One region of the Saccharothrix sp. BKS2 genome, then DNA from elsewhere that is predicted to be linked to it. Evidence: predicted binding sites of a transcription regulator. Region 1 holds the regulator's gene; the other holds the start of a gene.
What was found. The regulator HspR, encoded in region 1, represses chaperone genes until heat shock. The targets are predictions, from matches to a motif close to ANNTTGAGTNNNNNNNACTCAANNT.
Positions count from the first base shown of each region.

Region 2: Q5530_RS30220 (adenylate cyclase) is a predicted target of HspR. The motif match lies at 3,751-3,775, and genes of this name have one in related genera.

Region 1 covers NZ_JAUQOL010000002.1:113,925-125,641, reverse strand. The annotation lists gene Q5530_RS03215 (hypothetical protein) at 4-585, shown strand; gene Q5530_RS03210 (DUF4097 family beta strand repeat-containing protein) at 701-1,486, shown strand; gene dnaK (molecular chaperone DnaK) at 1,731-3,584, shown strand; gene grpE (nucleotide exchange factor GrpE) at 3,581-4,300, shown strand; gene dnaJ (molecular chaperone DnaJ) at 4,321-5,484, shown strand; gene Q5530_RS03190 (heat shock protein transcriptional repressor HspR) at 5,487-5,915, shown strand; gene Q5530_RS03185 (FAD-binding oxidoreductase) at 6,718-7,821, opposite strand; gene Q5530_RS03180 (VOC family protein) at 8,732-9,112, opposite strand; gene clpB (ATP-dependent chaperone ClpB) at 9,298-11,717, shown strand, end outside.
Region 2 covers NZ_JAUQOL010000016.1:48,504-60,220, forward strand. The annotation lists gene Q5530_RS30200 (helix-turn-helix domain-containing protein) at 1-179, shown strand, start outside; gene Q5530_RS30205 (ClpP family protease) at 250-840, opposite strand; gene Q5530_RS30210 (ClpP family protease) at 837-1,469, opposite strand; gene Q5530_RS30215 (hypothetical protein) at 1,610-3,538, opposite strand; gene Q5530_RS30220 (adenylate cyclase) at 3,776-4,783, shown strand; gene Q5530_RS30225 (hypothetical protein) at 4,780-5,763, shown strand; gene Q5530_RS30230 (adenylosuccinate synthetase) at 5,760-6,965, shown strand; gene Q5530_RS30235 (NUDIX domain-containing protein) at 6,962-7,630, shown strand; gene Q5530_RS30240 (GNAT family N-acetyltransferase) at 7,663-8,529, shown strand; gene Q5530_RS30245 (PRC-barrel domain containing protein) at 8,651-9,067, shown strand; gene Q5530_RS30250 (hypothetical protein) at 9,130-9,573, opposite strand; gene Q5530_RS30255 (BTAD domain-containing putative transcriptional regulator) at 9,692-11,717, opposite strand, start outside.

The DNA of each region.
Region 1 (11,717 bases):
TCCATGGGGTTCGCCGGTCGGGAGTCGTGGCAGGTGTCGCACGGGACGAGCCGGGCGGTCACCACCGCCCTGTTCCTGCGCGACACCCTCGCGCTCTCGGTCGACACCGTCCCGGAGCTGCCCGGCCTGGACCCCGGGGTGCCCGTGGTGGTCCCCGCGGGCGTCGACCGCGCGGCCGCGGCCGAGGAGTGGCTGGGCTGGTGGGCCGACGTGCTCGACCACGCCCGCGCCGGGTCGCCGCCGGACGACTCCCCGGACGTGCCGGACGACCCCTCGGGCACGTCGCTGCGCGTGCGCCCGGCGCTGCGCGCCGCGGTCCTGGCCCTGCGGCCGGCCGCGGCCGACCACCACCGGCGCACCGCCGCCTCCCCCCAGACCCTGCCGATCGGCGAGGTGGTGCGGGGCGTCGAGCACCGGCTGGGCCGCCACGTGCGCCCGTTCCGCCTGGTGATCACCGAGGTCCCGGTGCGGGGCCCGGTGTGGGAGCGCACGACCGCCGCGCACGTGATCGCCTCCCGGCACTTCCTCGGCGACCCCGCCCTCTCCGCCCCGGCCCTGCGCGCCGCGGTCGAGGCCCTCGCCTGAGCCGCCGGGGGTAGGGACAACCCCCATGCCGGGTCGGGGGCCTTCCCGATGGGGCCCGACCCGCCCACCGCCTAGCTTGGGCACAACGACGTGAACGCCTGAGGGGGCGACTGTGGTGGGCAAGCGGATCGGGTTGGCGGCCGTCGCGGCGGTGACCGCGGCGGTGGCGCTCACGTCCTGCGTGCGGCTGGTGGAGCACGGCTTCGAGGACCGGCACACCGTCGGCGAGCGGATCACCGAGGTCCGGCTCCGGAACGGTTCCGGCGACATCGTCGTCCGCGGCCGCGCGGGCGCCGACTCGACCGAGGTCCGGCGCCGGCTCCAGTACCCGAAGAACGCCGCAGCGCCCTCCGGGGTCTCCCACCGGGTGGAGGGCACGACCCTGGTCCTCGACGGCTGCGGCCACCGGTGCACGGTCGACTACGAGGTCACCGTGCCGTCCGAGGACGTCCGGGTGGTCGGCGAGAGCGAGTCGGGCGACGTCCGCTTCGAGGACGTGGCCGCGGTGGAGGTCGAGATCGGCTCGGGCGACGCGGTGATCAGGGGGGTCTCCGGCGAGGTCCGCATCGGCGACGACTCGGGCGACGTCGAGGTGGCCGACGTGGGCGGCGGGTTCACCGGCCGGCTCGGCTCGGGCAACGCGTCCCTGTCCGGGATGCGCGGCGCGGTGACCCTCGACAGCCGGTCCGGCGACGTGCACGTCCGGCTGGACGCGGCGACCTCGGTCCGCGCCGTGGCGGGCAGCGGCAACGTCGTCGTCCAGGTCCCGCGCGTCCCCTACCGGGTCGACGTGGGGACCGACAGCGGCGAGCTGGAGGTGGGCGTTCCCGACGACCCGGGCGCGCCGGTCGAGCTGTACCTGCGCGCGAGCAGCGGCGACGTGGACGTCCTCGCGGCCTGAGCCGACCTCCGTCCCACCCGTGCCCCCGGCGTGCGCCGGGGGCACTTGCGCGTTCCGGAGCGGTGGGGAATTCCCCCTGACGGGTGGTCCGGATCACGTCCCGCCGGGAACACGCGGGCCCTCCCGCTCGTTGCAAGGAGCAGAAAGGTTGAGTCGGTTGGACTCAAGTCCGGGTAAGCCGGCAAACTTGAGCCAGTGCCGCTCAATGCGGGGCTTCCACACACGCACTACCAGGAGGAATCCAATGGCGCGAGCGGTCGGCATCGACCTGGGGACGACCAACTCCGTCGTCGCGGTTCTCGAGGGTGGCGAGCCGACGGTGATCGCCAACTCCGAGGGCTCGCGGACCACCCCGTCCATCGTGGCCTTCGCCAAGAACGGCGAGGTGCTCACCGGGCAGCCCGCCAAGAACCAGGCCGTGACCAACGTCGACCGGACCATCCGGTCGGTCAAGAGGCACATCGGCACCAACTGGTCCACCGGCATCGACGGCAAGGACTACACGCCGCAGGAGATCAGCGCGCGCGTGCTCATGAAGCTCAAGCGCGACGCCGAGGCGTACCTGGGCGAGGAGATCACCGACGCGGTGATCACCGTCCCCGCCTACTTCGAGGACGCGCAGCGCCAGGCCACCAAGGAGGCCGGCCAGATCGCGGGCCTCAACGTGCTGCGCATCGTCAACGAGCCCACCTCCGCCGCCCTGGCCTACGGCCTCGACAAGGGCGAGAAGGAGCAGACCATCCTGGTCTTCGACCTCGGTGGCGGCACGTTCGACGTCTCGCTGCTGGAGCTCGGCGACGGCGTGGTCGAGGTCCGCGCGACCTCCGGCGACAACCACCTCGGCGGCGACGACTGGGACCAGCGCATCGTCGACTGGCTGGTCGAGCGCTTCAAGCAGAGCAACGGCATCGACCTGACCAAGGACAAGATGGCGTTGCAGCGCATCCGCGAGGCCGCCGAGAAGGCCAAGATCGAGCTCTCCAGCTCCTCCCAGGCCACCATCAACCTGCCCTACATCACCGTCGACGGCGACAAGAACCCGCTGTTCCTCGACGAGACGCTGTCCCGGGCCGAGTTCCAGCGCATCACCAACGACCTGCTGGAGCGCACCCGCGCCCCGTTCAACAACGTGATCAAGGACGCCGGCATCAGCGTCGGCGACATCCACCACGTCGTGCTCGTCGGCGGCTCGACCCGGATGCCCGCCGTGGCCGAACTGGTCAAGGAGCTCACCGGCGGCCGCGAGCCCAACAAGGGCGTGAACCCGGACGAGGTCGTCGCCGTCGGCGCCGCCCTCCAGGCCGGTGTCCTCAAGGGCGAGGTCAAGGACGTCCTGCTGCTCGACGTCACCCCGCTGTCCCTGGGCATCGAGACCAAGGGCGGCGTGATGACCAAGCTCATCGAGCGCAACACCACCATCCCCACCAAGCGCTCCGAGATCTTCACCACGGCCGACGACAACCAGCCGTCCGTGCAGATCCAGGTCTTCCAGGGCGAGCGCGACTTCGCCTCGGACAACAAGAAGCTCGGCATGTTCGAGCTCACCGGCCTCCCTCCGGCCCCGCGCGGCGTCCCCCAGATCGAGGTCACCTTCGACATCGACGCCAACGGCATCGTCCACGTCTCCGCCAAGGACATGGGCACCGGCAAGGAGCAGCGGATGACCATCACCGGTGGCTCCGCCCTGCCGAAGGACGACATCGACCGCATGATCAAGGACGCCGAGGCGCACGCGGAGGAGGACAAGCGCCGCCGCGACGAAGCCGAGGTCCGCAACCAGGCCGAGACCCTCGTCTACCAGACCGAGAAGGTCGTCAAGGAGAACGAGGACAAGATCCCGGCCGAGGTCAAGGACAAGGTCAAGGCCGCCATCGACGAGACCAACGAGGCCCTCAAGGGCACCGACATCGCCAAGGTCCGGGCCGCGGTGGAGAAGCTCGCCACCGAGTCGCAGGCCATCGGACAGTCCCTGTACGCCAACGCCGCGCCGACCGCCGACGCGGGCCCGGGTGCCGCCGGCGGGGCCGCCGCGGGCGACGCGCCCAAGGCCGACGACGTGGTCGACGCCGAGATCGTGGACGAGGACGACAAGAAGTGACCCAGCCCGAAGAGCCCCAGGTGGTCGTCACCGACCGCAGGCGCATCGACCCCGAGACCGGAGAGGTGCGCGCCACCCCGCCCGGGGACGGCGCGCCGGAGAACGGCGACACCGAGGTCGAAGCACCCGCGTCGGAGCCGCAGCAGTCGCCGGAGCAGCAGTCGTCGGAGGAGTCGTCCGGGCAGTCGTCGGAGGGCGGCAAGCACGCCGCCCCCGACCTGCCCGACGAGGGCACGGCCGTCGCCGAGGACCCCGCCGTCGAGCTGAAGGCCCAGCTCGACGAGCGGACCGCCGACCTCCAGCGGCTCACCGCCGAGTACGCCAACTACCGCAAGCGCGTCGAGCGCGACCGGGAACTGGTCATCAGCACCGCCAAGTCCCAGGTCGCGGGCGAACTGCTCGGCGTCCTCGACGACGTCGAGCGCGCCGAGGCCCACGGCGACCTCACCGGCGCGTTCAAGGCCGTGGCCGACAAGCTGGTCACCACCCTCCGCGGTCTCGGCCTGGAACCCTTCGGGCACGAGGGCGAGGAGTTCGACCCGTCCGTCCACGAGGCCGTGCAGCACAGCACGTCCCCCGAGGTCGGCGGACCCACGGTCACGGCCGTGCTCCGCCGCGGTTACCGCTACGGCGAACGGGTCCTGCGACCCGCGCTGGTCGGCGTCACCGACCACGAGCCGGAGCCGGCCGCCGCGGAGCCGGCCGAGGGCAGCTGAGGAAAGGGAGGTGATGTCCGGTGAGTGCTAGGGACTGGATCGAGAAGGACTTCTACCGCGAGCTGGGCGTCTCCTCCGACGCCTCGGCCGACGAGATCAAGAAGGCGTACCGGAAGCTGGCCCGGGAGCTGCACCCCGACGCCAACCCCGGCGACGCCAAGGCCGAAGCCCGCTTCAAGGCCGTCTCCGAGGCGTACGGCATCCTGTCCGATGCCGCCAAGCGCAAGCAGTACGACGAAGCCCGCCGCCTCTTCGCCGGGGGCGGCGGCTTCCCCGGCGGCTTCGGCACCGGGGGCACCGGCGGTTTCGACGTCGGCGACCTGTTCGGCCGCGCCCAGCAGACCGGCGGCATGGGTGGCCTGGGCGACATCCTCGGCGGCCTGTTCAACCGCCGGGGGGGCACCACCGCCTCCGCCACCCGGCCCCGCCGCGGCGACGACGTCGAAACCGACGTGCGGATCGACTTCACCGAAGCCGTCCGCGGCGCCACCGTCCCCCTGAGGCTGTCCAGCCCGTCGGCCTGCGGCACCTGCGCGGGCTCCGGCGCGAGACCCGGCACCACCCCCCGCACCTGCACCAACTGCGGCGGCGCCGGACTCGTCACCCGCAGCCAGGGCGCGTTCGCCTTCTCCGAACCGTGCACCGACTGCCGCGGCACCGGCCGCATCGTCGACGACCCGTGCCCGGAGTGCGGCGGCGACGGCGTCAGCACCAAGACGCGCACGCTCACCATCCGCATCCCCTCGGGCGTCGACGACGGCCAGCGCATCAGGCTCGCCGGCCAGGGCGAACCCGGGCGCAACAACGGACCCGCCGGAGACCTGTACGTGCGGGTCCACGTCAACCCGCACCCCGTGTTCGGGCGGTCCGGCAACGACCTGACCCTCACCGCGCCGGTCACCTTCCCCGAACTGGCCCTGGGCACCACGTTGACCGTGCCCACCCTGGACGGCAAGGTGACGTTGAGGGTCCCCGCGGGCACCGCCAGCGGCCGGGTGCTGCGGGCCAAGGGCAAGGGCATCGCCAAGCGCGACGGCCAGGTCGGCGACCTGCTCATCACGCTCCTGGTGCAGGTGCCGGACAACATGGACGCCGCGGCACGCGAGGCGTTGGAGAAGTACGCGGCGGTGACCACCCACCACGACCCCCGCGCCGAACTCAACGCCCTGGTGGAGAAGAGGTAGGTGTGAGCTTCCCGTTCCCGCCCGGCACCGACGAGGACACCCCGTTCTTCGTGATCTCGGTGGCGGCGCAGCTGTCCGGTCTGCACGCGCAGACGCTCCGGTCGTACGACCGGATGGGGCTGGTGTCGCCAGGACGCACGTCCGGGGGCGGGCGCCGGTACTCGATGCGCGACATCGTGCTGCTGCGCGAGGTGCAGCGGTTGTCGCAGGAAGAAGGCGTCAACCTCGCGGGGGTCAAGCGGATCATCGAGCTGGAGAACGAGGTCGGCGCCCTGCGCGCCAGGGTCCACCAGCTGACCGAGGAACTGGCCTCCGCCATGGCGGCGGCCGAGCAGGCGGCCGCGTCGGTGCACGCCTCCTACCGGCGTGACCTGGTGCCGGTGCGGCACGAGACCGCGCTGGTGGTGTGGCGGCCGGGGCCCAAGCGCTGAAATCCCGGGGATACACGATGGGGTGACTGATGTACGGAAACACCGTTACCGACCATCGGTTGCACATGAGGAACCCCGCGACCACCCCGCATCCCCAAAACCCACCCGACGGCCCGGCCACCCCACAGCCGGGCCGTCGGCCTTTCCAGGACCCGGCCTCAGCCCTCCACGATCCGACCTCGGGCCAGCCCCAGCCCTCCACGACCCGACCCGACCCGACCCGACCCGACCTCAGGCCAGTCCCCGAGCCCGGCCCAGGCCAGCCCCCGGCCTCAGCCCTCAGCGCCGACTCCGGTCTGGGCCCGGCCCCTCGGCCCGATCCAGCCCGCCCGATCCAGCCCGGCCTGACCCGACCCACCCCGGCTTCAGGCGAGCCCCTGGTCTCGGCTCAGCCCGACCTCCGCCGCCAAGATGCCGCTGCCCGCGTTCGCCCAAGCGCTCGGCGCGTCACGCCTGACGGGGATCGCCGCGGTGGTCCTGGGGCCGGTGCCCTGGTCGACAGGCTGGCCGCCGAAGCGGGGGATGTCGGCCCCGAGTGGCGGAGCTGATCAGCTCGGCGTGAGGCTGGCGGTCGGCCTCCTGCGCTCAGCCTCCAGCGGTCGGCCTTCGGGTGGCCGACCCGGTATGGCCGACCCGGTATGGCCGACCCGGTATGGCCGACCCGGTATGGCCGACTCCAGGTGGCCAACCCGGTGTGCGGGCGCTGATCAGCCTGGGTGCGGCTGCCGACCAACCCCGGCGCGGGAGTGCGGACCGGGGTGCGGCTGGTTCGGCTCGGAAGCGGCGTGGCGTGAGGGGTGGCTCAGTCCAGGGTGAAGGGGTCGTACTTGATCCGGTCCAGCGGGGTGCCCGCCACCAGCATCCGGGACACCGTGGCCCGGATCATCGACGGCGAGCCGCAGACCAGCACGTCGCGGTCCTGCCACGCGCCGTAGCGGGTGACGACGTCGGCCAGGGTGCCCTGCTCGACGCCGCGGGCGCCCGGGTCCGACTCCAGCACCGGCACGACGGTCAGCCACGGGTTCGTCATCGCGAACCGCTGGAGGTTGTCCAGGTCGTACAGGTCCTCGCGGGTCCGACCGCCCATGAACAGGTGGACGCGGGGGTTCTCGCCCCACTGCGCCATCTCGTCGATGATCGCGTGCATCGGCGCGACCCCGGTGCCGCCGGCGACCATGAGCACGTCGCGCCCGGACCTGCGGTCCACGCTGAGCCGACCCATCGGGGGGCCGATCCGCCACACGTCACCGGCCTGGGTGTGCCCGACGATCGAGCGGCTCACCCACCCGCCCTCGACCGAGCGGATGTGGAACTCGATGATGCCGTCCGCGCGGGGCGCGTTGGCGGGCGAGTAGTACCGCCACAGCCGGGCCCGCTGGGGCGTTTCGACGCTCACGTACTGGCCCGCGCGGTACCCGACCGGGTGATCCGGCTGCAACCGGATCACGGCCAGGTCCCAGCTCACCCGTTGGTGTTCCAGCACGGTCGCGTGCCAGTACGCCGGACCGTCGTCGGCCGCGGCGGCCTCCTGCATGGAGCGGGCCATGATCGTGTAAGCCTCGGCCCACGCGAGCTCGACCTTCGGCGTCCACGCGGGGCCCGCGAACTTCTTGATCGCCGCCAGCAGCGCCGTGCCGACCGACTCGTAGTGCACGTTGACCACGCCGAACTTGCGGTGGTCGCGCCCGAGCTGGCGGAGGAACGGGATCAGGTCGTCCGGCCGGTCCACCATCTGCACCACGTGCACGAGGGCGCGCAGCAGCCGGCTGCGCTGGACCTCCATGTTCACCGGGAACATCTCGCGCGTGGCCGGGGCCAGGCTGAACAGCATTCCGTAGAAGAACTTGGCGACCTCGTCGGAGCGCGGCTCCACCACCGCGAAGCTCTCCCGGATCATCCGCACCATGGCGGTGACCCCGGGGGGAGGTTCTCGGTGTGGCGGGCTCGGGAGGGGGCTCAACACAGCGTTCGCAGTCATGGTCCGGGCGCAGTCTCCACGTTTCTGGCGGCGCCAGCAAGGCGCTACGTCCTCGTCAAGCTTCCATCCCCGACGAGGGGACATTAACCCGTCAACTGCCTGGTTGACTCCTTGATGCCACCTTCGAGTGCTAAGCGGTCACGGACGGTCGCGGGTCGCTCCGGCCAACGGGTGGATACTCCTCTATACATATACCGAAATCGAGGCTTGTGTCCCACCCCCATGCGTACGAGCGGCTGTGTGGATCGGGGAGCGGTCCGGGTCCCCGGCGGGGCGCACCCGCCCAACCCGGGGGCTGAGTCCGCCGAACCCGGGGAAGAAGCCCACCGAGGACCGGGGGGCGGGCGAGGAGCGGAGCCACGTCGAGACGCCCGATTTGCCTCTGCCCGGACAGGGGCGCACGCTGGTCCTGCGAGCGGCCGTGCCGGGCACCCGGCCCGGAGCACCGGACCGAGCACCGGGTCGGGTGACGGCTGGAACCGCATTGTTGCGGTCATCCGCACCGGCCTGTGGATGCGCACCAGCGGATTGTGGACAACTCCCGCCCCCTGTGGACAACTATTTAAGACATGTGGGTGACCTGTGCCGACGTCCCGGTCGAGACCGGGTCGACACCGCGCCAGGGCCGCGCCAGACCCGGGTCAGGCTCGCGCGGGGCCGCATCGGAGCGGGAGCCGCGCCGGATCCGGGAGCCGCGACGGCACGGGCAGCGACGACGGCACGGGGGTGACGTCCGACGGCGAGGGTGCGGGAGGGGGCTGCGCGAGGACGTGGCGGAACCGGAGGACGGGACGAGACCGCGCCCGCGAAGCCGTGTCGCCCCGCCCCCCAAACCTCGTCAGCCCCGCGCGGCCCGCTCCGCCGCACTGCGCTCCACGCAGAACTCGTTGCCCTCCGGATCGGCCAGCACCACCCACCCGGTCCCGTCCGCCCGCCGCCGGTCGTCGACCAGCCTCGCACCCACCTCGAGCAGCCGCTCGACCTCCGCGTCACGCGTCGTCCCGGGCCGCAGGTCGAGGTGCACCCGGTTCTTGACCACCTTCGGGTCGGGCACCTGGATGAACAGCAGCCCCGGACCGGACGGCAGCTCGATGTACACCTCGGGATCCCCGGGGTGGTCGTCGTCGGCCCGGGGCCGGCCGGTGACCAGGCTCCAGAACCCGGCCAGTTCGTAGGCGTCCCGGCAGTCGAACGTGATGTGGTTGACGAGAGAGGTCATGCGGCGATCCTCACGGGTCCCCGCTCGGGGGGCACCCGGATTTTTTCACCCACCCCGGTACCGCGTGGCCCATGCCACGGCACTCGCGTAGGTTGAGCGGAACAGGCTCAACTTTTCTGACGTTGACCAGGGTGACGGCCGGTGCCGCACGCCGGTCCACGCACGTTCGCCGACCGAGGTGAGGAATGGACGCTTTCAACCCGACCACGAAGACGCAGCAGGCCGTGTCGGCCGCCGTGCAGGCGGCGACCATCGCGGGCAACCCGGACGTCACCTCCGTTCACCTCCTCGGCGCCCTCCTGGCCCAGGGCGACGGCCTGGCCGCGCCCCTCCTCGGCGCCGTCGGCGCGGACGCCAAGCAGGTCCACAAGGAGCTGGACCAGCTGTCCCGCTCGCTGCCCGCGGCGACCGGCTCGTCCGTGTCCGCCCCCCAGTTCTCCCGCGACGCCGCCCGCGTGCTCGGCCGCGCCCAGGAGCTCGCCACCGAGATGGGCGACGAGTACGTCTCCACCGAGCACCTGCTGGTCGGCCTCGCCCAGCACGGCGGCCAGGTGACCGACCTGCTCAAGCGGCACGGCGCGAACCCGGAAGCCCTCAAGGAGGCGTTCGGCAAGGTCCGCGGCTCGGCCCGGGTCACCAGCCCGGACCCCGAGGGCACCTACCAGGCCCTGGAGAAGTACGGCGTCGACCTGACCGAACGCGCCCGCAGGGGCGTGCTGGACCCGGTCATCGGCCGGGACACCGAGATCCGCCGCGTCGTCCAGGTGCTGTCCCGCCGCACCAAGAACAACCCCGTGCTGATCGGCGAACCCGGCGTCGGCAAGACCGCGATCGTCGAGGGCCTGGCCCAGCGCGTGATCGCCGGCGACGTGCCCGAGTCGCTCAAGGGCAAGCGCGTGGTCGCGCTCGACCTGGGCGCCATGGTCGCGGGCGCGAAGTACCGCGGTGAGTTCGAGGAGCGCCTGAAGGCCGTGCTGAAGGAGATCACCGACTCCGCCGGCCAGGTCATCACGTTCATCGACGAACTCCACACGATCGTGGGGGCCGGCGCGGGCGGCGACTCCGCCATGGACGCGGGCAACATGATCAAGCCCATGCTGGCGCGCGGCGAGCTGCGCATGGTCGGCGCGACCACCCTGGACGAGTACCGCGAGCGCATCGAGAAGGACCCGGCGCTGGAGCGCCGCTTCCAGCAGGTCTTCGTGGGCGAGCCCTCGGTCGAGGACACCATCGGCATCCTGCGCGGCCTCAAGGACCGCTACGAGGTGCACCACGGCGTGCGCATCACCGACGCCGCCCTGGTCGCCGCCGCCACCATGTCCGACCGCTACATCACCGCCCGCTTCCTGCCGGACAAGGCGATCGACCTGGTCGACGAGTCCGCGTCCCGCCTGCGCATGGAGATCGACTCGCGCCCCGTCGAGATCGACGTGGTCGAGCGCGCCGTGCGGCGGCTGGAGATCGAGGAGATGGCGCTGGCCAAGGAGTCGGACCCGGCCTCGCTGGAGCGGCTGGCCGCGCTGCGCGCCGAACTGGCGGAGAAGCGCGAGGAGCTGGCCGCGCTGACCGCCCGCTGGCAGAACGAGAAGAACGCCATCGAGAAGGTCCGCGACCTCAAGGAGCAGCTGGAGCAGCTGCGCGGCGAGTCGGAGCGGGCCGAGCGCGACGGCGACCTGGGCCGGGCCGCCGAGCTGCGCTACGGCCGCATCCCGGCCCTGGAGAAGGAGCTGGAGGAGGCCACCCGCACCACGCAGGACGCCGCGGTGATGCTCAAGGAGGAGGTCGGCGCGGACGACGTGGCCGACGTGGTCTCCGCCTGGACGGGCATCCCGGCCGGCCGGCTGCTGGAGGGCGAGACGGCGAAGCTGCTGCGCATGGAGGACGAGCTGGCCCGGCGCGTGGTCGGCCAGTCCGAGGCCGTGCGCGTGGTGTCGGACGCGGTCCGGCGCACCCGCGCGGGCGTGGCCGACCCGGACCGGCCCACCGGCTCGTTCCTGTTCCTCGGCCCGACCGGCGTCGGCAAGACCGAGCTGGCCAAGGCGCTGGCGGAGTTCCTGTTCGACGACGAGCGGGCGATGATCCGCATCGACATGAGCGAGTACTCCGAGAAGCACTCGGTGGCCCGCCTGGTCGGCGCGCCCCCCGGCTACGTCGGCTACGACCAGGGCGGCCAGCTCACCGAGTCGGTCCGCCGCCGCCCGTACAGCGTGGTGCTGCTCGACGAGGTCGAGAAGGCGCACCCGGACGTGTTCGACGTGCTGCTCCAGGTCCTCGACGACGGCAGGCTCACCGACGGCCAGGGCCGCACGGTGGACTTCCGCAACACCATCCTGGTGCTGACCTCGAACCTCGGCTCGCACGTCATCGCGGACGCCTCGCTGGACGACCGGCAGCGGCGGGACGCGATCATGACCGTGGTCCGCGGCCACTTCAAGCCGGAGTTCCTCAACCGGCTCGACGACGTGGTGGTGTTCCGGGCCCTGGCCACCGAGGAGCTGACCTCGATCGTGGACATCCAGGTCGACCGCCTCGGGCGGCGGCTGGCCCAGCGGCGGCTGACCCTGGAGGTCACGCCGGCCGCCCGCGACTGGCTCGCGCTCAACGG
Region 2 (11,717 bases), on a different contig from region 1:
AGATGATCGCCGCGGTCACCGGCGCGCTCGGCGTCGACCTGGCCGACCTGCTCACCGGTCTCGCGAGCGACGTCCGGCGGAACCGCGGCACCGGCCTCGCGAGCCACGTCCGGCGGGACCGCGGCGCGGGTCCCGCGGCGGGGCGCAGCCCCTCGGGGCCCGTGCTCCTGGCCGCCTGAGGCCGAGTCCCCGACCGCCGGCCACCGACCGCCGGCCACGTCCCCGACCACCGGGTCCGAGGCGACGTCCTCAGACCCGGCGGTCGAGGACGTGGTCCGCGAGCCCGTAGGCGACGGCGCCCCGCGCGTCGAACACGCGGTCCCGGTCGGTGTCGTGCCGCAGCTGCGGCACACCGCGACCGGTGTGCGCCGAGAGGATCTCCTCCAGCTGGGTGCGCACCCGCACGACCTCGTCGGCCTGGAGGATGAGGTCCGGGATGGTGCCCCGGCCCTGCGCCGCGGGCTGGTGCAGCACCACCCTGGTGTGGGGCAGCACGAAGCGGCGCCCGGCCTCTCCCGCCGCCAGCAGCACCGCTCCGGCCGCGACCGCCTGGCCGACGCACGTCGTGGTCACCGGCGCCTTGACGTAGCGCATGGTGTCGTAGAGGGCGAGCATCGCGGACGGGTCGCCGCCCTCGCTGTTGATGTAGAGGTTGATCTCCCGCTCCGGGCTGTCCGCCTCCAGGTGCAGCAGCTGGGCGATCAGCGCGTTGGCCACGCCGGAGTCGATCGCGGTGCCGAGGTAGACGATCCGCTCCGACAGCAGGTGCGAGTAGACGTCCATGACCCGCTCGCCGCCCACGCCGCGGGTGATGACGCTGGGGATGGTGTAGGTGCTCATGCGCGGGTCCCCGCCTTCTGGCCGAGGCCGAGGCCCAGCTCGTGCGTGCGCACGGGCACGACCTGGCCGAGATCGCTCACGACGTGGTCGATGAAGCCGTAGTCCAGCGCCTGCCCGGCGGTGAACCAGCGGTCGTGCAGGGAGTCGGCGAAGATCTCGTCGACCGGCCTGCCGGTGTCCGCCGCGGTGAGCCTCAGCACGGTGTCCCGGGTGTGCCGCAGGTCGTCCGCCTGCACCTGCACCTCGACCGCGGACCCGCCGATGCCCGCCGAGCCCTGGTGCATCATGATCCTGGCGTGGGGAAGGGCGAAGCGCTTGCCCGGCGTGCCCGCGGAGAGCAGGAACTGCCCGGCGCTGCACGCCAGCCCCAGGGCGAACGTGGCCACGTCGCACGGCACGAGCCGCATCACGTCGCGGATGGCCAGCATCGCGGCGACCGAGCCGCCCGGCGAGTGGATCCACAGCGCGATGTCCCGGCCCGGGTCCTCACCGGCCAGGGAGAGCAGTTGGGTGGCGAGCACCGTCCCGTTGTCGTCGTCGAGGGGCCCGTCGAGGACGAGCACCCGCTGGGCGAGGTACCGCTCGCGGAGCCGGTGGTCGAACATCGGCTGCTTCTGGTTGTCGGTCATGCCCCGACGATGCCGCCACCCCGGCTCCGGGCGCCGCTTTCTCCGCCGTGAGCGGATCAGCTCACGGCGGACCGGCCGAGCGGCGGGCGCCCTCCGCCGCCCCCGCCCTCCGCCGCCCCCTCGCTCAGGCGCCCCCGCGCTCAGGCGCGGTACCTCTCCACCCGGTCGTACAGCAGGATCGAGCCCTGGCCGCTGTGCTGGGAGAGCCGGCTGTAGGCGTGCTCGACCCGGCCGCGCAGGGTGTCCTCGGGGTCGCCGAGCGGGTCGCCCGCGATCCACAGCGCGGCGACGAGCCTGGCCAGGGCCGCGCCGTGCGGACCGGTCGGCGGGACCCCCTCCGCGAGGAGTTCGACCTGGGTGAGCGGGTCGTGGTCGCGCGGCAGCCGGTTGGGCGCGCCGGTGATGAGGTCCAGCTCCCGCAACCACCCCCGGGCGGTCGGCTGGTCCAGCGGCCCGTCGGAGGTGAACGGGCCGGCCAGGTGCGCCACGACCGAGCGCACGTCGCCCAGGGCGAGGTCGTGGTAGCGGGCCTCGGTCGTCCGGCCCCGGGCCTCGTGGTGGTCGCGGTACCGCCGGTGCACCGCGTCCCAGCCGCGCGCGGGGTCCTCGCGGTGCGCGAGCCGGTGCAGCAGCAGGGTGCGCAGCCACGGGTCGAGCACGACGCGGGGGCCGTTCTCGTCGGGTTCCAGGGTGAGCAGGAAGTGGTCGAGCAGGAACGCGTGGAGCTCGTCGCCGCCGTCCGGCGGGCCGGCGTCCGGCGCGGTCGGGTCGGGCAGGAACTCCACCCCGCGTCCCGCGCTCGCCGTGACCAGGTCCTCCACCCGCTCCGCCGGCAGGTCGCGCAGGAGCTGCGCCAGGGCCTCGTCGGCGAGGGAGGCGTTGCCCGCCGGGGAGGCCCGCGCGGACAGCAGCCGGCGTGGCGCGACGGGGCTCTCCCGGCCGGCCGGCACGTCGAGCACGATCCGCAGGCCGCCGGGGTGGCCGCGGGTGAGGCGGTGGGGCAGGGACCGGGGCAGGCCGGGCACGGCGGCGCGGACCACCACGTCCTCGGTGTCCGCGGCGTTCAGGTGCCCGGGGTGCACCAGGTACCAGGGCCGCCACTCGGTGGCCGAGCGCGCGTCCCGCTCGGCGTCCTCGGGGGTGCGCGGCAGGGGCAGCGGGGCGGTGCCGCCCGCGGGTGTGCCGGGCCGCCGCCAGGCGTCGTCCCAGTCGGTGTTCCAGGTCCGGCTGGTGGCGATCACGGCGACGTGGTCGCCGACCGCCGCGGACCGCTCGCGCGCGGCCAGGTAGGAGGTCAGGAACGCCTTGCCCTCCCCGGTGTGGACGTTGTCCAGCAGCACCGCGCAGCGGGCGCTCCGCCGGGGGTGGTCGGCCCGGCCGGTGAAGTGCCGGTGCAGGTCGGCCAGGAAGGCGTCGAAGAGGGTGTTGTCGACCGCGCGGCGGTCGGCGGGCGACCCCCGGTCCACCCGGTCGAGGGCCGCCGGCAGGTCGCGGGGGTCGCGGGGCGCGCCGCGCGTCACCTGGCGGACGGCGCGCAGCAGCCGCCGGCGGGAGAACCAGTCGAGGCCGTGGAGCAGCACCCCGGTGGCGGAGGGGGCCCAGCCGGGCAGCCCGTCCGGTTCGCCGACGAGCCGGACCAGCTCCAGCACCCGCGGCCGGTGCCGCTCCAGCAGGTGGTCCTCGCTCATCAGGTCGCGGAGTTCGGCGAGCGCGCCGTCGCGGTCGCCCGGGTCGCCGGCCAGCACCAGCGCGCACAGCCACAGCCGGGGGAAGGCGATCCGGTCGGCCCCCGGCACGTCCCGGCCCAGGTCGAGGGCGATCCCGGCGAGGGCGGCGCCGGGCCGCCGGACCCCGGCCGGGTCCTCGAAGTCCAGCAGCGCCAGGGGCACCCCGTCGGCGCACCGGTCGCGGACCCTGCCCAGCAGGGCGGTCTTGCCGGTGCCGCGCGACCCGAGCGCGACGACCAGCGGCAACGTCCGGGCGCGGCCACCCGGCCGCTTCACCAGTTCGTCGACCAGGCCGGTCGTCACCCCGCGGAACCCCGCTAACGCGCTGTCGTCACCGGACATGGATCTCCTGATCTCGTGGTGGGGCCGTGGTCGGCCAGTATGGGAGCGGCGCTGCGGCCGGATGGCGGAATCGGGCCCGGTTCAGCCTGTTGGCTCAGAGATCACCGCGATGGAGCACCGGGGGTGATCCGGCAGTAGTCACGCCCGCAGGTGCTTCCCACCCCGGCACGGGCACGTGACCCAGCACACACCGGTATTCCACCCCGAACCCCGGTTTGAGTCGTATAGACTCAAACCATGTTCACCAGGCAGGAAGCACTCGACCGGGTCGAGCGGGCGACCTCGGCGGCCGACCTGTTCGGTCCCGTCGACCCCGCCCGGCACCGGGAGGCGCAGCGGCTGTACCGGGCGCTGACCGCCGTGCTGCACCCCGACCGGGTGGGGCCCGCCGACACCAGGGCCCACGCCGCGTCCGCGGAGCTGACCAGGCTCCACGACGAGTGGCGGCGCGGCACGTCCGTCGAGCTGCGCACCGACCGCGGCGCCTACCGGATCACCGCCCTGCACGCGGTGGGCAGCGTCGCGAACACCTACCTCACCGACGGCCCGCACGTGGTCAAGGTGGTGCGCAACCCGGCGCTCAACCCGCTGGCCCACGCCGAGTGGGACGCGCTGGACGCGCTCGCCCGGTTCACCGACGAGCACCGGTGGCTGCGGCCCTACTACCCGCGCCTGGTCGACCGCTCCGGCCCGGTGGCCCGCGGCGAGCGCGCGTTCACCGTGCTCGAACCCCTGGTGGACGGGTTCGTGACGCTCGCGGACGTGCGGCGGGCGTTCCCGGGCGGCCTGGACGGGCGCGACTGGGCGTGGATGCACCGCAGGCTGCTGCGGGCGCTCGCCGGCGCGCACCGGATCGGCCTGGTGCACGGCGCGGTCGTCGCCGAGAACGTCCTGGTCCACCCCGAGCAGCACGGCGTCGTGCTGGTCGGCTGGTCCTTCGCGGTCGAGAGCGGGCAGCGACCGCTGGCCACCGGCAGGACCGTCGACTACCCGCCGGAGGTCCACCTCGGACAGCCGGTCACCGCCGCCACCGACGTCCACATGGCACACGCGCTGATGCTGGGGGTGCTGGCGGAGCACGAGACCCGGCAGCGCGCCTTCGCCCGCGGGTGCGCGCAGGACGACCCGGCCCGGCGGCCCGACGCCGCCGACCTGCTCACCGAGTACGACGACCTGCTCGAAGACCTCTACGGCGAGCGGACCTTCCGCCCGTTCGCCCTCCCCCCTACCCCGACAGGAGCATGACCGTGGGACACGGCAAGTGGGACGACAACGCCTACGCGGCGGCCAAGACCTTCCGCGCCGCCAAGGGCATCGACGACTTCGGCTACACCGCCGCGATGCGCGGCAAGCCCAGGAGCGAGTGGCGGGCCGACCCGTCGCTGGACCCGAAGGACGCGGTGCGCGAGTGCCGCGACTCGGCCGACCACGCCGACTCGACGCCCATCGCGGTGCTGTTCGACGTCACCGGCTCGATGGGCCGGGTGCCCAAGGTGATGCAGACCAAGCTCGGCAAGCTGCACGGCCTCATCCAGCGCAAGGGCTACCTCACCGACCCGCAGCTGATGTTCGGCGGCATCGGTGACGCCGACAGCGACCGGGTGCCGCTCCAGGTCGGGCAGTTCGAGTCGGACAACCGGATGGACGAGCAGCTGCGCACCATCCTGCTGGAGGGCGGTGGCGGCGGGCAGAAGAGCGAGTCGTACGAGCTGGCCGCCTACTTCGTGGCCCGGCACGTGGTCACCGACGCCTGGCAGAAGCGCGGCCGCAAGGGCTACCTGTTCCTCATCGGCGACGAGCTGAACAAGCCCCGGCTGGAGGCCCGGCACATCCGCAGGATCATCGGCGACGACGTGCACCAGGACATCGACCCGGTCTCGGTCTACCGGGAGCTGGAGCGCCGCTGGCACGTCTACTACGTGCTGCCCAACCAGTCGGCCTACTACAACGACCCGGAGATCGCGGAGCACTGGCGCGGCGTCCTCGGGCAGCGCTTCCTCAAGCTCGACGACCCCGGCGCGGTGTGCGAGCTGATCGCCGCCACGATCGGGCTGGAGGAGCGCGTGGTCGACCTGGACCAGGCGATGGTGGACCTGGCCGAGATCGGGTCGGCGGCGGAGAGCGCGGCGGTCGGCAAGGCGCTGGTCGGCGTCGGCGGCAAGACCCTGACCAGGTCGGCCACGCCCCCGGCGCTCGACGGTCCCGACGACGTGACCCTGACGTGAGCGGAGCGGGTGTGAACGGCGTGGACGGGCACGTGGTGGTCGTCGGCCTCGGGTTCGGCGACGAGGGCAAGGGCGCGGTGGTCGACGCCCTGTGCCACGACCGCGAGACGGTGTCGGTGGTCCGCTTCAACGGTGGCGCGCAGGCCGCGCACAACGTGGTCGCGGACGGCAGGCACCACACGTTCAGCCAGTTCGGGTCCGGCACGCTCGCCGGCGTGCCGACCCACCTGTCCCGGCACGTGCTGGTCGAGCCGATGGCCCTGGCCGGCGAGTCGCGGGAACTGGCCGGGCTGGGGGTGCCCGACCCGCTGGGGCTGCTGTCGGTCGACGCCGGCGCGCTGCTCACCACGCCGTTCCACATCCGCGCCAACCGCGCCCGCGAGGACGCCCGGGGGCGCTCGCGGCACGGTTCGTGCGGCAAGGGCATCGGGGAGACGGTCTGGTACTCGCTGCTGGCGGGCGCCCGCCCCGGCGACGTCGTGGAGCACCAGGAGGTCCTGGGCGCGCCGGGCGCGGCGCCGCGGGTCGGCGACTGCGCCGACCCCGCGGCGCTGCGGCGCAAGCTCGACGCGCTGGCCCGGTTCTACGAGCCGCTGATCGGGTCGGGCACGTCGGTGGCCGAGCTGGTGTCGCTCTACCGCGACTTCGCCGACGCGGTCCGGATCACCCGCGGCGACGAGGTGGGCCGGCTGGCCGGGCGGGGCCGGCTGGTGTTCGAGGGCGCGCAGGGCGTGCTGCTCGACCAGCACCACGGCTTCCACCCGCACACCACCTGGTCCACCACCACCCCGGACAACGCCCGCGAGCTGCTGGGCGGCCGCCCGGCCGCGGTCGTCGGGGTGACCCGGACCTACCAGACCCGGCACGGCGCCGGGCCGCTGCCGACCGAGGACCCGGCGGTGGCGGCCCGGTTCCCCGAGCGCCACAACGCCACCGGCCACTACCAGGGCGCGTGGCGGGCCGGCCACCTGGACGCGGAGCTGCTGGAGTACGCCGTGGCCGCGTGCGGCGGGGTGGACGGGCTGGCCGTGACGCACCTGGACGCGACCGGGCTGAAGGTCGTGCCCCGCCGCGGCGCGGCGCCCGAGGACCTGCCGGACCCGCTGGCCTGGTTCGAGGCGCGCCGGCCCGTGCTGGTCACCGGCAGCGGCCCGGACCGGGACCGCTACGCGGTGCGGGCGTGCGCGACAATCGGTCCATGATCGAGTCGACCCCGGTGTCGGTGGACGTGCTGGCCCTGCGCTTCGACCCGACCGCGCGCACCGTGCTCCTGGGCGTCGCCCACCGCGCCCAGGAGCCGTTCGCGGGCGAGCTCGCCCTGCCCGGCGTCCTGCTGGGCCGGGGCGAGCGCCTGCGCGACGCCGCCCGGCGCGCGGTGCGCGACAAGCTCGGCGTGCCCGAGGAGGCGGTCACCGCCTCCGGCCAGCTGACCACGTTCGACGAGCCCTCCCGCGACCCGCGCGGCCCCACGCTGTCGATCGCCCTGTGGGCCGCGGTCGACCCGGGCCGGCTCACCGGCGGCCCCACCACGTGGACGCCGCTGGCCGACGTGCCGCCGCTGGCCTTCGACCACGACCGGATCGTGGCCGACTGCCGCCCGATCCTGGCCGACCGCCTCTGGCGCGACGTCGGGTTCACCGCCGGCCTGCTCGGGCCCGAGTTCACCACCGCGCAGGCCCTGGACGTCACCGAGTCCCTGACCGGCGACCGCCCCTACCCCGCCAACCTGGGCCGGACCATGGAGCGCGTGCCCGGCCTGGAGCGCACCGCCCAGCACGCCGCCGCCCTGCCCAGGGGCGGCCGCCCGCCCTCGGTGTGGCGGTGGGTCCGGCCGGACCCCGGACGAGCCGAGCCGACCACCCGCTGAGCGCCACCCGGCGGTGGTGTGGAATCCCGGGTATGGCGATCACCTTGGACGAGCCGGGGGCCGACGGGCCGAGCGGCGCCCTGGCCGCGCTGCGCGAGTGGCAGCACGACGGGGCTCCGGCGCAGCTGCACCCCGGCGACCTGGGCTGGTTCCGGCGGTTCGGCGCGGAGGCGACGGCCGCGGCGGTCCGGACCTGGAGCCGGGACGGGCGGATCCTCGCCGTCGGGCTGCTCGACGACCCCGAGCTGCTGCGGCTGACCACCGCGCCGGACGCCCGGCGGGACGAGGAGCTGGCGCGGCGGGTGGTCGAGGACGTGGCCGAGCCGGCGCGCGGCGTGCTGGTGCCGGGCCGGGTCTACGTCGACGCGCCGGCCGACGCCCTGGTCCGGGACCTGCTGTTCGAGGAGGGCTGGCGGACCGACGAGCCGTGGACGCCGCTGCGCCGCGACCTCGCGGAGCCGGTGGAGGACCCGGGCCTGCGGATCGAGGTGGTCGGGCCGGAGCAGGCGCCCGTGCGGACCGCCGTGCAGCGGGCGTCGTTCGACAGGTCGACGTTCACCGACGAGCGCTGGCGCGCGATGGCGGCCGGACCGGCGTACGCGTCGGCCCGGTGCCTGGTCGCCCGCGACGACCGGGGTGAGGCGGTGGCGGCGGTGACGGTGTGGTCGGCCGGTCCGGGCAGGCCCGGGTTGCTCGAACCGATGGGCGTGCACCGGGACCACCGCGGCCACGGCCACGGCCACGCGATCGCCGTCGCCGCGGCGGCCGCGCTCCGGGAGCTCGGCTCGTCGAGCGCACTGGTCTGCACCCCGAGCTCCAACGTCGGCGCCGTCGCCACCTACGCGTCGGCCGGCTTCCGGCCCCTGCCCGAGGTCCACGACCTGTGCCGGGGCGCCTAGCAGGCGCCCCCGGTACCGGATCGCACCCGCCGATCCCCCGGGAGCGGGTTCCCATGATCGCCGGAACGGGTACCACCTCCCGGTGGCCGGCGTCCGGTCACCGCACGAAGGAGAGACGACCATGACTGCGATGGAGCCGCACCCGTTCCCGTTCGCCCCGTGGATCTGGCGCGACGCGGTGGCGATCCTCGACACCCGCAACGAGGCCGTCGGCGACCGCGACCGCCCCGACGTGGGCCTGCTCGGGTACGAGGTCGAGGCGGTCGACGGCCGGATCGGCAAGGTGGACGAGGCCAACGCCCGGGTGCCCGCCGACTGCCTGCTGGTCGACACCGGCACCTGGCTGACCAGCCACCAGGTGGTGCTGCCGGTCGGCGCGGTCGCCCGCATCGACCACGACGGCAGGATGATCCACGTCGACCGGACCAAGGAGCAGGTGACCAGCGGGCCCGAGTACGACCCGGACACCTTCGACGCCGACGAGTTCCGCGCCCGCCTCGGCGACTACTACACCGAGAGCTACCGCACCGCGCCCTGATGGTGCCGCACGGGGGCTCGGGGACGACACCCCCCACGTCGTCCCCGAGCCCCCCGCACGGGTCAGAAGACGTGCACGCAGCTGCCGGTGCGGCGGACCATCCCGGAGCCGGACGAGAACCACATGACCGGGTAGGCCACGCAGCCCGAGCCGATGTGGCTGGAGCGGGTGTGGGTGCCGGTGTTGCCACCGGCACCCACGACACCCCGGTAGACGACCAGCGGCGGGTTGGGGTTGCCCACGTAGGTGATGCCGAGGTCGACCGCTTTCTGCACGCCGTTGGCGTGCCAGTAGCCGATGCCGACGACCCCCTGCGTACCGATCGCCCCCTTGACGTCCATGCAGAGCGTGCCCATGTGCCTGTTGGCCTCGTCGTTCACGGGACTGCACTTCTGCCAGTAGGTCGCCGACGCCGACGGCGGTGACGCCTGGGCGCCGGGCGTCAGCAAGGTCGACACCAGCGCGGACATCGCGCCCAGCAGGATTGCGGTGCGGCGAAAACGCATGTGTTCCTCCCCTTGGTAGATCCTCGGTCCGAACCGTTCGAGGGGAACGTTAGGGAGGATCGGGGGCGAGGTGCCGGCACGGCGCTGACACCGCGCTGTTCGCGCGACCGGCGTGGTGTCAGCGGTGGGCGGCCAGGAGCGCCCGGACCTGGTCGGCGGAAGGTTGGTCGCCGCTCGCCAAGCCGCGCTCGTGGGCTTCGCGCCACACGTGCCGCGCTTCGGCGACCTCACCCACGGCGGCCAGTTCCTGCCCCAACCGCACGCGCAACGGGACGGCCAGCCTGGTCACGTGGATCTCGTCCACCAGGGCGACCGCCTCCCGGTAGCCGGCGATGGCGGCGTGGTGGTCGCCGGAGGCCGCCCTGATCTCGGCCAGCGTCTCCAGGCCCGAGATCACCCGTGCCGGTTCCCCGCCGCGCCGGAAGGTGCGCAACGCCTCGACCGCGGGCTCGCGGGCCTCGTCGAGCCGGCCCAGGCCGACCAGCGAGTCCGCGAGGTTGTTGCGGGCCATGCCGACGGACAGTTCCTCGCCGCAGCGCTCGTAGAGACGCGCGGCCCGGCGCAGCGGCTCCACGGCCTCGCCGAAGCGGCGGATGCCGTTGTAGGCGGAACCGAGGTTGAGCAGCGAGGTGGCCTGCTCGTGGACGTCGCCCAGTTCCTCGAAGATGGCGAGCGCGGCGAGGCAGGAGGCGACCTGGCGGTCACCGCGCCCCAGGTGGCCGTAGGGCGTGCTCACGCCGTTGGCGCACTTGCCCTCGAGGAACAGGTCTCCCGCCACGACGGCGCTGCGGACCGCGGCCTCCCCCATCAGGGCCATCCGGCGCCAGTGCCCGCGCATGTAGAGGTGGTGCCACGAGAGCTGGAACAGGGTGGCGGCCTGGTCGTGCAGGCCGTGGTCCTCCGCACCGAGGACCAGGTGGGCGATCGTGTCGTGTTCGCGGTCGAACCAGGCCACGGCGGCGTGGTGGTCGACCAGGTCCGGGGTGTGCGCGCCGGGCAGGTCCCAGGTGACCCGCATCCGGTGCGGCACCGCGCTGATGCGGGAGCGGGCCAGTTCCGCGGTGCGCAGGTAGAACGCCATGAGGCGGGACACGGCGGCGGGTGCGCCGGGCAGGGTCCGGGCCCTGTCCCGGGCGTACTGCTTGAGCAGGTCGTGCGACTCGTACCGGTCGGGCAACCGCTGCTGGAGCATGCTGACCTCGACCAGTCGCCCCAGGGCGGCCGCGGCCTCGCCCGGGGTCGCGTCGACGAGCGCGGCGGCGGCGTGCCTGCCGACGGCCTCGCCGGGGTGCAGCCCGAGCACGTCGAACATCGCGCGCGCGTCCGCGTCGAGCGCGCGGTGGGACCAGTCGAACAGGGAGCGGAGGTCGGTGTCGGTGTCGTCGCCGGCCGACAGCACGTCGAGCCGATCGCGACGGCCGGCCAGTTCGTCGCGCAGCGACGCCAGCGGCCACTCCGGGTTCCGGGCCGCGTGGTCGGCGGCCAGCCGCACCGCCAGCGGCAGCCGCGCGCACAGCTCCACGATGGCCGCGGCGGCGTCCGGCTCGGCCGCCACGCGGGTGGCGCCGACCTTGTCGGCGAACAGCTCCAGCGCCTCGGCGGGCGAGAGCAGGCCCAGGGTGACGTGGTGAGCGCCCTCCCGGGCGGACAGGCCGCGCAGCCTCCGCCTGCTCGTGACCACGACCACCGAGCCGCTGCCCGGCAGCAGCGGTCGCACCTGGGCGCTGTCGCGGGCGTTGTCCAGCACGACCAGGACGCGGCGCGCGGCCAGTTCGGTGCGCCACCGCGCTGCGCGCTCGTCGGTGTCCTGCGGCACCCGGTCGGCGGCCAGGCCGAGCGAGCGCAGCAGGACGTCGAGCGCGTCGGCCGCGTCCACCGGCGGGGTGGGTCCGTAGCCGTGCAGGTTCAGGTACAGCTGCCCGTCCGGGAACTGCTGCTCGACCTGGTGCGCCCAGTGGACCGCCAGGGTGGTCTTGCCGATGCCCGCCGTGCCGTCGATGGCGGAGATGACGATCGGCGGCGCGCCGCGGCCGGTCGACGGCGAACCGATCAGCCGGTCCAGACCGGTCAGCTCCTCCGCACGGCCGACGAACCCGCGCACGCCGGCGGGCAGTTGCCGGGGCACCGCGGTGGTGATCGCGGGC